DNA from 2 places in the Streptomyces sp. NBC_00425 genome. Region 2 is predicted to be linked to the other one. Evidence: riboswitches for the same ligand, from Rfam matches in the RefSeq annotation. Region 2 holds a riboswitch; the other holds the start of a gene.
The links. Region 2 has a riboswitch for glycine ahead of gcvT (glycine cleavage system aminomethyltransferase GcvT). Riboswitches for the same ligand answer to the same signal wherever they lie in the genome.
Positions count from the first base shown of each region.

Region 1: it holds a riboswitch for glycine, as region 2 does, so the genes downstream of both, gcvP (aminomethyl-transferring glycine dehydrogenase) here and gcvT (glycine cleavage system aminomethyltransferase GcvT) in region 2, are expected to answer to the same signal.

Region 1 is NZ_CP107928.1:7,937,903-7,942,107, reverse strand. Features, by position in the region: gene gcvP (aminomethyl-transferring glycine dehydrogenase) at 1-2,570, opposite strand, end outside; glycine riboswitch at 2,753-2,851, opposite strand; gene OHS82_RS34965 (PRC-barrel domain-containing protein) at 2,962-3,333, shown strand; partial or broken gene OHS82_RS34960 (DNA polymerase IV) at 3,255-4,205, opposite strand, start outside.
Region 2 is NZ_CP107928.1:3,403,720-3,407,924, forward strand. Features, by position in the region: gene OHS82_RS14250 (enhanced serine sensitivity protein SseB) at 1-352, opposite strand, end outside; gene OHS82_RS14255 (AAA family ATPase) at 447-1,166, opposite strand; glycine riboswitch at 1,308-1,407, shown strand; glycine riboswitch at 1,408-1,529, shown strand; gene gcvT (glycine cleavage system aminomethyltransferase GcvT) at 1,605-2,723, shown strand; gene gcvH (glycine cleavage system protein GcvH) at 2,833-3,210, shown strand; gene glyA (serine hydroxymethyltransferase) at 3,225-4,205, shown strand, end outside.

The sequences.
Region 1 (4,205 bases), 4.5 Mb from region 2:
ATCAGCGTCCCGGCCACCGGGAACGACATCGTCGGCGCGTGGAAGCCGTAGTCGATGAGCCGCTTGGCCACGTCGTCCACGGTCACACCGGTCGCCTTGGTCAACGGCCGCAGGTCGATGATGCACTCGTGCGCCACCAGCCCGCCCGGACCGTTGTAGAGCACCGGGTAGTGCGGCTCCAGCCGCTTGGCGACGTAGTTGGCGCTCAGCACGGCCACCTGCGTGGCCCGCTTGAGGCCCTCACCGCCCATGAGCCGCACGTACGCCCAGGAGATCGGCAGAATGCCCGCGGAGCCCCACGGCGCCGCCGAGATCGGCCCCACACCGGTCTCCGGCCCGGCCGCGGGCTGCAGCGGGTGGTTGGGCAGATACGGCGCCAGATGCGACCGGACGGCCACCGGCCCGACGCCCGGGCCGCCACCGCCGTGCGGGATGCAGAACGTCTTGTGCAGGTTCAGATGGGAGACGTCGCCGCCGAAGTGCCCCGGCTTGGCGAGCCCGACGAGCGCGTTGAGGTTGGCGCCGTCGACGTAGACCTGACCGCCGGCCTCGTGCACCTGGGCGCAGATGTCCGCGACGTGCTCCTCGAACACGCCGTGCGTGGAGGGGTAGGTGATCATCAGCACCGACAGCTCGTCCCGGTACTGCTCGATCTTCGCGCGCAGGTCCTCGACGTCGATCTCGCCGTCCTCGGCCGTCTTCACGACGACGACCTTCATGCCGGCCATCACGGCGCTCGCCGCGTTCGTGCCGTGCGCGGAGGACGGGATCAGGCACACGGTGCGCTGCTCGTCGCCGTTGCCGCGGTGATACCCGCGGACGGCGAGCAGACCGGCCAGCTCGCCCTGCGACCCGGCGTTCGGCTGCAGGGACACCTCGTCGTACCCGGTGACCTCCGCGAGCCGCTCCTCGAGCTCCCGGATGAGCGTCAGATAGCCCTGGGCCTGCTCGGCGGGGGCGAAGGGGTGCATCTGCCCGAACTCGGGCCAGGTGACCGGCTCCATCTCCGTGGTGGCGTTGAGCTTCATGGTGCACGAGCCCAGCGGGATCATGCCCCGGTCGAGCGCGTAGTCCCGGTCGGCCAGCCTGCGCAGGTAGCGCAGCATCGCGGTCTCGGACCGGTGCCGCTGGAAGACCGGGTGGGTCAGGATGTCGTCGGTCCGCAGCAGTCCGGCGGGCAGGGCGTCCTCGACGGCCGCGTCGAGCGACGCGATGTCGCCGTCCACCCCGAAGGCCGCCCAGACCGCGGCGACCTGGGCGCGCGCGGTGGTCTCGTCACAGGAGAGCGCCACCTGGTCGGCGTCGACGAGGTGCAGGTTGACCCCGTGGTCCCGCGCCGCGGCGACGACCTCGGCGGCCTTCGCCGGCACCCGCACGGTCAGTGTGTCGAAGTACGCCCCGTGCACCACCTCGACGCCACCGGCTTCGAGTCCCGCGGCGATGATCGTGGCGTAGCGGTGCGTGCGCCGGGCGATCGCGCGCAGCCCGTCGGGGCCGTGGTAGACCGCGTACATCCCGGCCATCACGGCCAGCAGCACCTGCGCGGTGCAGATGTTGCTCGTCGCCTTCTCGCGCCGGATGTGCTGCTCTCGCGTCTGCAGTGCGAGCCGGTAGGCCTTGTTGCCGTCCGCGTCCACGGACACGCCCACGAGGCGGCCGGGCAGGCTCCGCGCGAACTTCTCGTGCACGGCCATGTAGCCGGCGTGCGGCCCGCCGAAGCCCATGGGCACGCCGAACCGCTGGGTGGTGCCGACCGCGATGTCCGCGCCCAGCTCACCGGGCGACTTCAGCAGCGTCAGCGCGAGCAGGTCCGCGGCGACGGTGACGAGCGCGCCGAGTCCGTGCGCCTGGTCGATGAGCGCCTTCAGGTCCCGCACGGCGCCGGAGGCGCCGGGGTACTGGACGAGCACGCCGTTGATCTCGCGCTCCGCGATCTCCGCCGGGATGCCGTCGCTCAGATCGGCGACGACGACCTCGACGCCGGTCGGCTCCGCGCGCGTCTCGATCACGGCGATGGTCTGCGGCAGCGCGTCCGCGTCGATGAGGAAGAGGCCCTTCCTGTTCTTCCCCACGCGCCGGGACAGCGCCATCGCCTCAGCGGCCGCCGTGCCCTCGTCGAGCAGCGACGCACCCGAGGTCGGCAGGCCCGTCAGGTCGGCGACCATCGTCTGGAAGTTCAGCAGCGCCTCGAGCCGACCCTGGGAGATCTCCGGCTGGTACGGCGTGTAGGCGGTGTACCAGGCCGGGTTCTCCATGACGTTGCGCAGGATGACCGGCGGCGTGAAGGTGCCGTAGTAGCCGAGGCCGATCATCGGGTCGAGCACCTGGTTGCGGTCGGCCAGGGAGCGCAGCTCGGCCAGTACCTCGGCCTCGGTGCGGGCGCCCGGCAGGTCCAGCGCGTCGGCGTTCTTGATCACGTCGGGCACCGCGGCGGCGGTGAGCTCGTCGAGCGAGCCGTAGCCGACATGCGCGAGCATCTTGGCCCGCGCCTCGTGGTCGGGCCCGATGTGGCGCTGCTCGAAGGGGATTCCCTGCTCGAGCTCGGAGAGCGGAATGCGATGGGCGGTCATTACGGAGGCCTCCTGGTCTGACACGACCTTCGAGGGTCACCACGGCGGGTACCCGGACGGCCTCCCCCTCTGTCATCTCAACCTGAGAGCTTCACCGGCCGCCAGCGGACGACCGGCTTTCACCGTCGGTGAGAGCGGACACCGTCGACGCCGTCGGTACCCGCCCTGCTTTCCAGAGTGACCTCGTCCGTGCGGTACGTGAGCCTGAGAGATTCCGGGGAGGATTTGCTCCTTCGGCGCCTCCGGTGGTGGTCTCCGGAGGACTCTCCCGCACGGGGTCAGCAGCCGTTGCCAGACTACCAGCGAGGTCAATGGGCCTCTCGAGTGGCCGCTCGCCCCAATGTGCTCTTTTGTAGTCCTTACGGACGAGCTGCGACCAAGAGGAGGGCCCGTGCAGACCGACATCGATCCGCGCAACCTGATCGGCCGCAAGGCGTTCGACCGCAACGGGGCGAAGATAGGCACCGTCGACGAGGTCTACCTCGACGACGCGACCGGCGTGCCGGAGTGGGCCGCCATCCGCACGGGCCTGTTCTCCCGTGACGCCTTCGTCCCCCTGGAGCCCAGCAAACTGGTCGAGGGGACCCTGCACATCCCGTTCGACCGCGCGCTGATCAAGGACGCCCCGGACTTCGGCGTCGGCCGCCACCTCTCCCCGGAGCAGGAACTCCAGCTCTACCACCACTACGGTCTGGACGTGGCGGCCCCTCCCCCGCTGCCCGACCACGACTTCGGCCGCCTGGCCGGCACGGACGACGGCTGACTTCCGGCAGCCCGGCAGCTCCTCGCCCTGAGGAGCTTCACAGCTCTGAAGCGGCCTCACGGCCGTGGTCCGTGCGTCCTTCCGACGTCCCTTCCGGCGTCACCGACGGTTCCCGGGTCCCGCCCGCCGCCTCCTCGTCCTCGCCCGGTCTTCGCCGCACCAGCGGCAGCGGGTCCGCCGGAGCCAACTGCGGATCGTCGGTGCGGAAGGTGCGCACCCGCCCCGGCTCCGACTGCGGCGTCTCGAAGCGCACCGTGACCCGGCCCAGCCCACTGCCCTGCACCCACCCGTGTCCGAGCTCGGCATGCCGCACGTCGTGACCCGGCCGCCACTGGTGCTCGGCAGGGACCGGGACCGGGGCCGGCTCCTCGGCGGCGCGCTCCTCCGTCAGCCCCTCCGCGGGCTCGTCCGCGCGCGCCCCCGCGGCCTGCGCGAACAGGTCCTCCTGCGTGAAGTCCGCCAGACCGCTGACGCCCACCCCGAGCAGCCGCACCCCGCCCGTGGTGTCCACGGAGTCCAGCAACCGGGCCGCCGCTTCCCTGATGACCGCCGGATCGTCCGTGGGCCCGCGCAGCGTCTCGGACCGGGTGAGCGTCGAGAAGTCGTACCGCCGCACCTTCAGCACGATGGTCCGACCCGACAGACCGGCCTCCCGGAGCCTGCGCACACACCGGTCCGCGAGCCGCTGCACCTCCAGCCCCACCCGGACCCGGTCGTGGATGTCCACGTCGTACGTGTCCTCCACCGACACGGACTTGGTCTCCCGCTCGGCCACCACAGGCCGGTCGTCATGCGCCAGCGCCATGGCGTGGAGCGCATGCCCGTGCGCCTTGCCCAGCAGCCGAACCAGCTCGTCCTCACCGGCCTCCGCG
Region 2 (4,205 bases):
CCTGCGGCGGCAGCCCCCGTGCGAACTCCACGGCCGGCGCGACGGTGAACGACATGTGCGAGCCGACGACCTGACGGAACTGCTCCTCGGAGCTGAAGACCGGCACGTACACCTGGCCGTCGAGGTCCATCGTGGGCAGGTCGAGGGGGCCGCTGTGCGGGCCGCCGCCGCCGGGGAGCGGCACCCAGACGAAGCTGCGGCCGAGCACCTCCACGATCCGGCCGCCGGCTCCCGGCACGCCGAGGGAGGCGGAGAGCACCTCCTCCAGCTCGTTGCCGGGCCATCCGCCGTGCGAATGGGGGTGCGCCTGCGCCGGGAAGTCCGCGGGGAAGTCCGCCGTGGGGAAGTCCATCTGCCTACCGCCTGCTAAGAACCGCTCACTCTGCTGTGACTGAAAGGCTAGCGGGTGCCGGCGGCACCGCCGCTGCCCGTGGGACCGACGGGCCTCAGCCCGTGAAGCCGATCCGCCGCAGGACGTCGGCGGCGGGCCGGTCGAGCAGGACCGCGGAGCCGCATCCCTCGGGCAGCCGGCCCTTCTCCACCGACCGCAGAAGACGGGCGGCGGCGCGGCGGTGCCGCAGGAACGCGTACCGCGAGACGCCGCGGCCGCGCTCGCGCTGGCCCTGCAGGGCCGTGTCCGCGCCGACGTCGAGGACGAGCAGGTGCAGGGCGCCGCCGCGGCGGCGGGCCGCGCGGGCCAGCCAGTCGCGGACCCAGGCCTGGGCGCCGCAGTCGTGCACCACGACGCCCCCGCCGCCGCGCAGGGCCCGGCGCAGCCCGGCGTAGTGGGCGAGGCGGACCACCGGCCGGTAGAGGGCGTAGGGCAGGAAGCGCGGCATCCGGGCGTCCCAGCGGTCGCGGGTGTCCTGGGAGTCGATGCGCACGCCGTGCACCGCGCGCTTCATCAGGGTGGACTTGCCGCTGCCGGGCAGACCGGTGACCACCACGAGGTCGCGCGGGCCGAAGAGCAGGCCGTGCGGGCTGCGGCCGGCCCGCTCCCGCAGGTCGCGGACGACGGGCGCGGGCTGCCGGGAGCACGCCTCCCGGGTCCGGGCGCCGGGCTGCGCGGGCAGCGCGATCCCCGAGCCGGCCGCGAAGGCCGTGGTCCTCGCCGAGGTCGTCCTCTTCACCGTGATCGTCCTCCCCTGGGGCCAGGTAGTGCTCATCCCCATCGAGCGTAAAGAGAAGGTAATGCGCGGTGCCTCGCGATTTCGTGCGCGTAGCGACACAAGCCGGTTACAGATCCGGCCTGCCGCGACGGGGGCGGGCCGTGCGATGATGGCCGCGCCAACTGCATACCGGCCGTTTGAATCCGCGCGGGAGAGTCCTCAGCAGCAGTTCCGCTGGGGCGCCGAAGGAGCAAGTCCCTCCCTTGAATCTCTCAGGCCCCGTTACCGCGCGGGCGAGGCACATCTGAAAAGCGGGCCGCCGTCTTCGGCGGTCCCACCCACGGTGCAAGCCATGTCCCGCCCCCGCTCGCAGCGGTGGTCATGGCGAACCTCTCAGGTTCCGATGACAGATGGGGAGGAACGACCTCGCCGTCCCCCCGCGTCCGGTTTCACTCGCGCGGGAGGGGCCCCGTCGCCTTGGGAGACGAACGACCGATGAGCAGTACCGCACCCCGTCACACCGCGCTCGATGCCCTGCATCGCTCGCTCGGCGCGACGATGACCGACTTCGCCGGCTGGGACATGCCCCTGCGCTACGGCTCCGAACGCGACGAGCATCTCGCCGTCCGCACCCGGGCCGGGCTCTTCGACCTCTCGCACATGGGCGAGATCACGGTGACCGGCCCGGAGGCGGCCGAGTTCCTGAACTTCGCCCTGGTCGGCGACCTCGCCGCCGTGCGCGTGGGCCGCGCCCGCTACACCATGATCTGCGCCGAGGACGGCGGCATCCTCGACGACCTCATCGTCTACCGGCTGGCCGACGCCGAGTACATGATCGTCTCCAACGCCTCCAACGCCCAGAACGTCCTGAACGAGCTGGGCAACCTGGCCGAGGAGTTCGAGGTCGAGGTCCGCGACGACCGCGACGCCTACGCCCTGATCGCCGTCCAGGGACCGGAGTCGCCCGGCATCCTCGCGGCCGTCACCGACGCCGACCTCGACGGCCTGAAGTACTACGCGGGCCTGCCGGGCACCGTCGCCGGCGTCCCCGCGCTCATCGCGCGCACCGGTTACACCGGCGAGGACGGCTTCGAGCTGTTCGTGAAGCCGGAGCACGCCGTCGAGCTGTGGCAGGCGCTGACCAAGGCCGGCGAGGGCGCCGGGCTGGTCCCCTGCGGTCTGTCCTGCCGCGACACGCTGCGCCTGGAGGCGGGCATGCCGCTGTACGGGCACGAGCTGAGCACCTCCCTCACCCCCTTCGACGCGGGCCTCGGGCGCGTGGTGAAGTTCGAGAAGGACGGCGACTTCGTCGGGCGCGAGGCGCTCGCCGCGGCGGCCGCACTGGCCGAGCGGCAGCCGCCGCGCGTCCTGGTCGGCCTGGTCGCCGAGGGCCGCCGCGTCCCGCGCGCCGGGTACGCGGTCGTGGCGGGCGGCGAGGTGATCGGCGAGGTGACCTCCGGAGCGCCGTCCCCGACCCTGGGCAAGCCGATCGCGATGGCCTACGTCGACGCCGCGCACGCCGCGCCCGGCGCTCCGGGCGTGGGCGTGGACATCCGGGGCAGCCACGAGCCGTACGAGGTCGTGGCGCTGCCCTTCTACAAGCGCCAGAAGTAGACACTGGGCCCCGGGCCGAGGGTGACACTGCGCACATTCCCGCTGCTCACCCGTGCCCTGGACCGTCCCCCTTCATCACCACTCCCCCGCGTACAGGAGAATTCAGGCCATGAGCAACCCCCAGCAGCTGCGCTACAGCAAGGAGCACGAGTGGCTGTCGGTCGCCGAGGACGGCGTCTCGACGGTCGGCATCACGGAGCACGCGGCTAACGCGCTCGGTGACGTGGTCTTCGTCCAGCTCCCGGAGGCCGGCGCCACGGTGGCCGCGGGCGAGTCCTGCGGCGAACTGGAGTCGACCAAGTCGGTCAGCGAGCTGTACGCCCCGGTCTCCGGTGAGATCACCGAGGTCAACCAGGACGTCGTCGACGACCCGGCGCTGGTGAACTCCGCTCCCTTCGAGGGCGGGTGGCTGTTCAAGGTACGCATCACGGGCGAGCCGGACGATCTGCTCTCCGCTGACGAGTACACCGCCTACACCGCCGGCTGAGGAGTCGTAGTCGCATGTCCGTCCTGAACACGTCCCTGCACGAGCTCGATCCGGAGATCGCGGCCGCGGTCGACGCCGAGCTGCACCGCCAGCAGTCCACGCTCGAGATGATCGCCTCGGAGAACTTCGCGCCGCTCGCGGTCATGGAGGCCCAGGGCTCGGTCCTGACCAACAAGTACGCCGAGGGCTACCCCGGCCGCCGCTACTACGGCGGCTGCGAACACGTCGACGTCGCCGAGCAGATCGCCATCGACCGGGTCAAGGACCTCTTCGGCGCCGAGTACGCCAACGTCCAGCCCCACTCCGGCGCCTCCGCCAACCAGGCGGCCCTGTTCGCCCTGGCCCAGCCCGGCGACACCATCCTCGGCCTGGACCTCGCCCACGGCGGCCACCTCACCCACGGCATGCGCCTGAACTTCTCCGGCAAGCAGTTCGACGTCGTCGCCTACCACGTCGACGACGCCGGACTCGTCGACATGGCCGAGGTCGAACGCCTCGCGAAGGAACACCGCCCCAAGGTGATCATCGCCGGCTGGTCGGCATACCCGCGACAGCTCGACTTCGCCGAGTTCCGCCGCATCGCCGACGAGGTCGAGGCCTTCCTGTGGGTCGACATGGCCCACTTCGCCGGCCTCGTCGCCGCCGGGCTGCACCCCAACCCGGTTCCCTACGCCGACGTCGTCACCTCCACCACCCACAAGACCCTGGGCGGACCCCGCGGCGGCATCATCCTCGCGAAGAAGGAGTTCGCGAAGAAGCTGAACTCCTCCGTCTTCCCCGGCTTCCAGGGCGGCCCCCTGGAACACGTCATCGCCGCCAAGGCCGTCTCCTTCAAGGTCGCCGCGAGCGACGACTTCAGGGAACGCCAGCGCCGCACGGTCGAAGGCGCCAAGATCCTCGCCGAACGCCTCACCGCACCCGACGCCCGCGAGGCCGGCGTGAACGTCCTGTCCGGCGGCACCGACGTCCACCTCATCCTCGTCGACCTGCGCAAC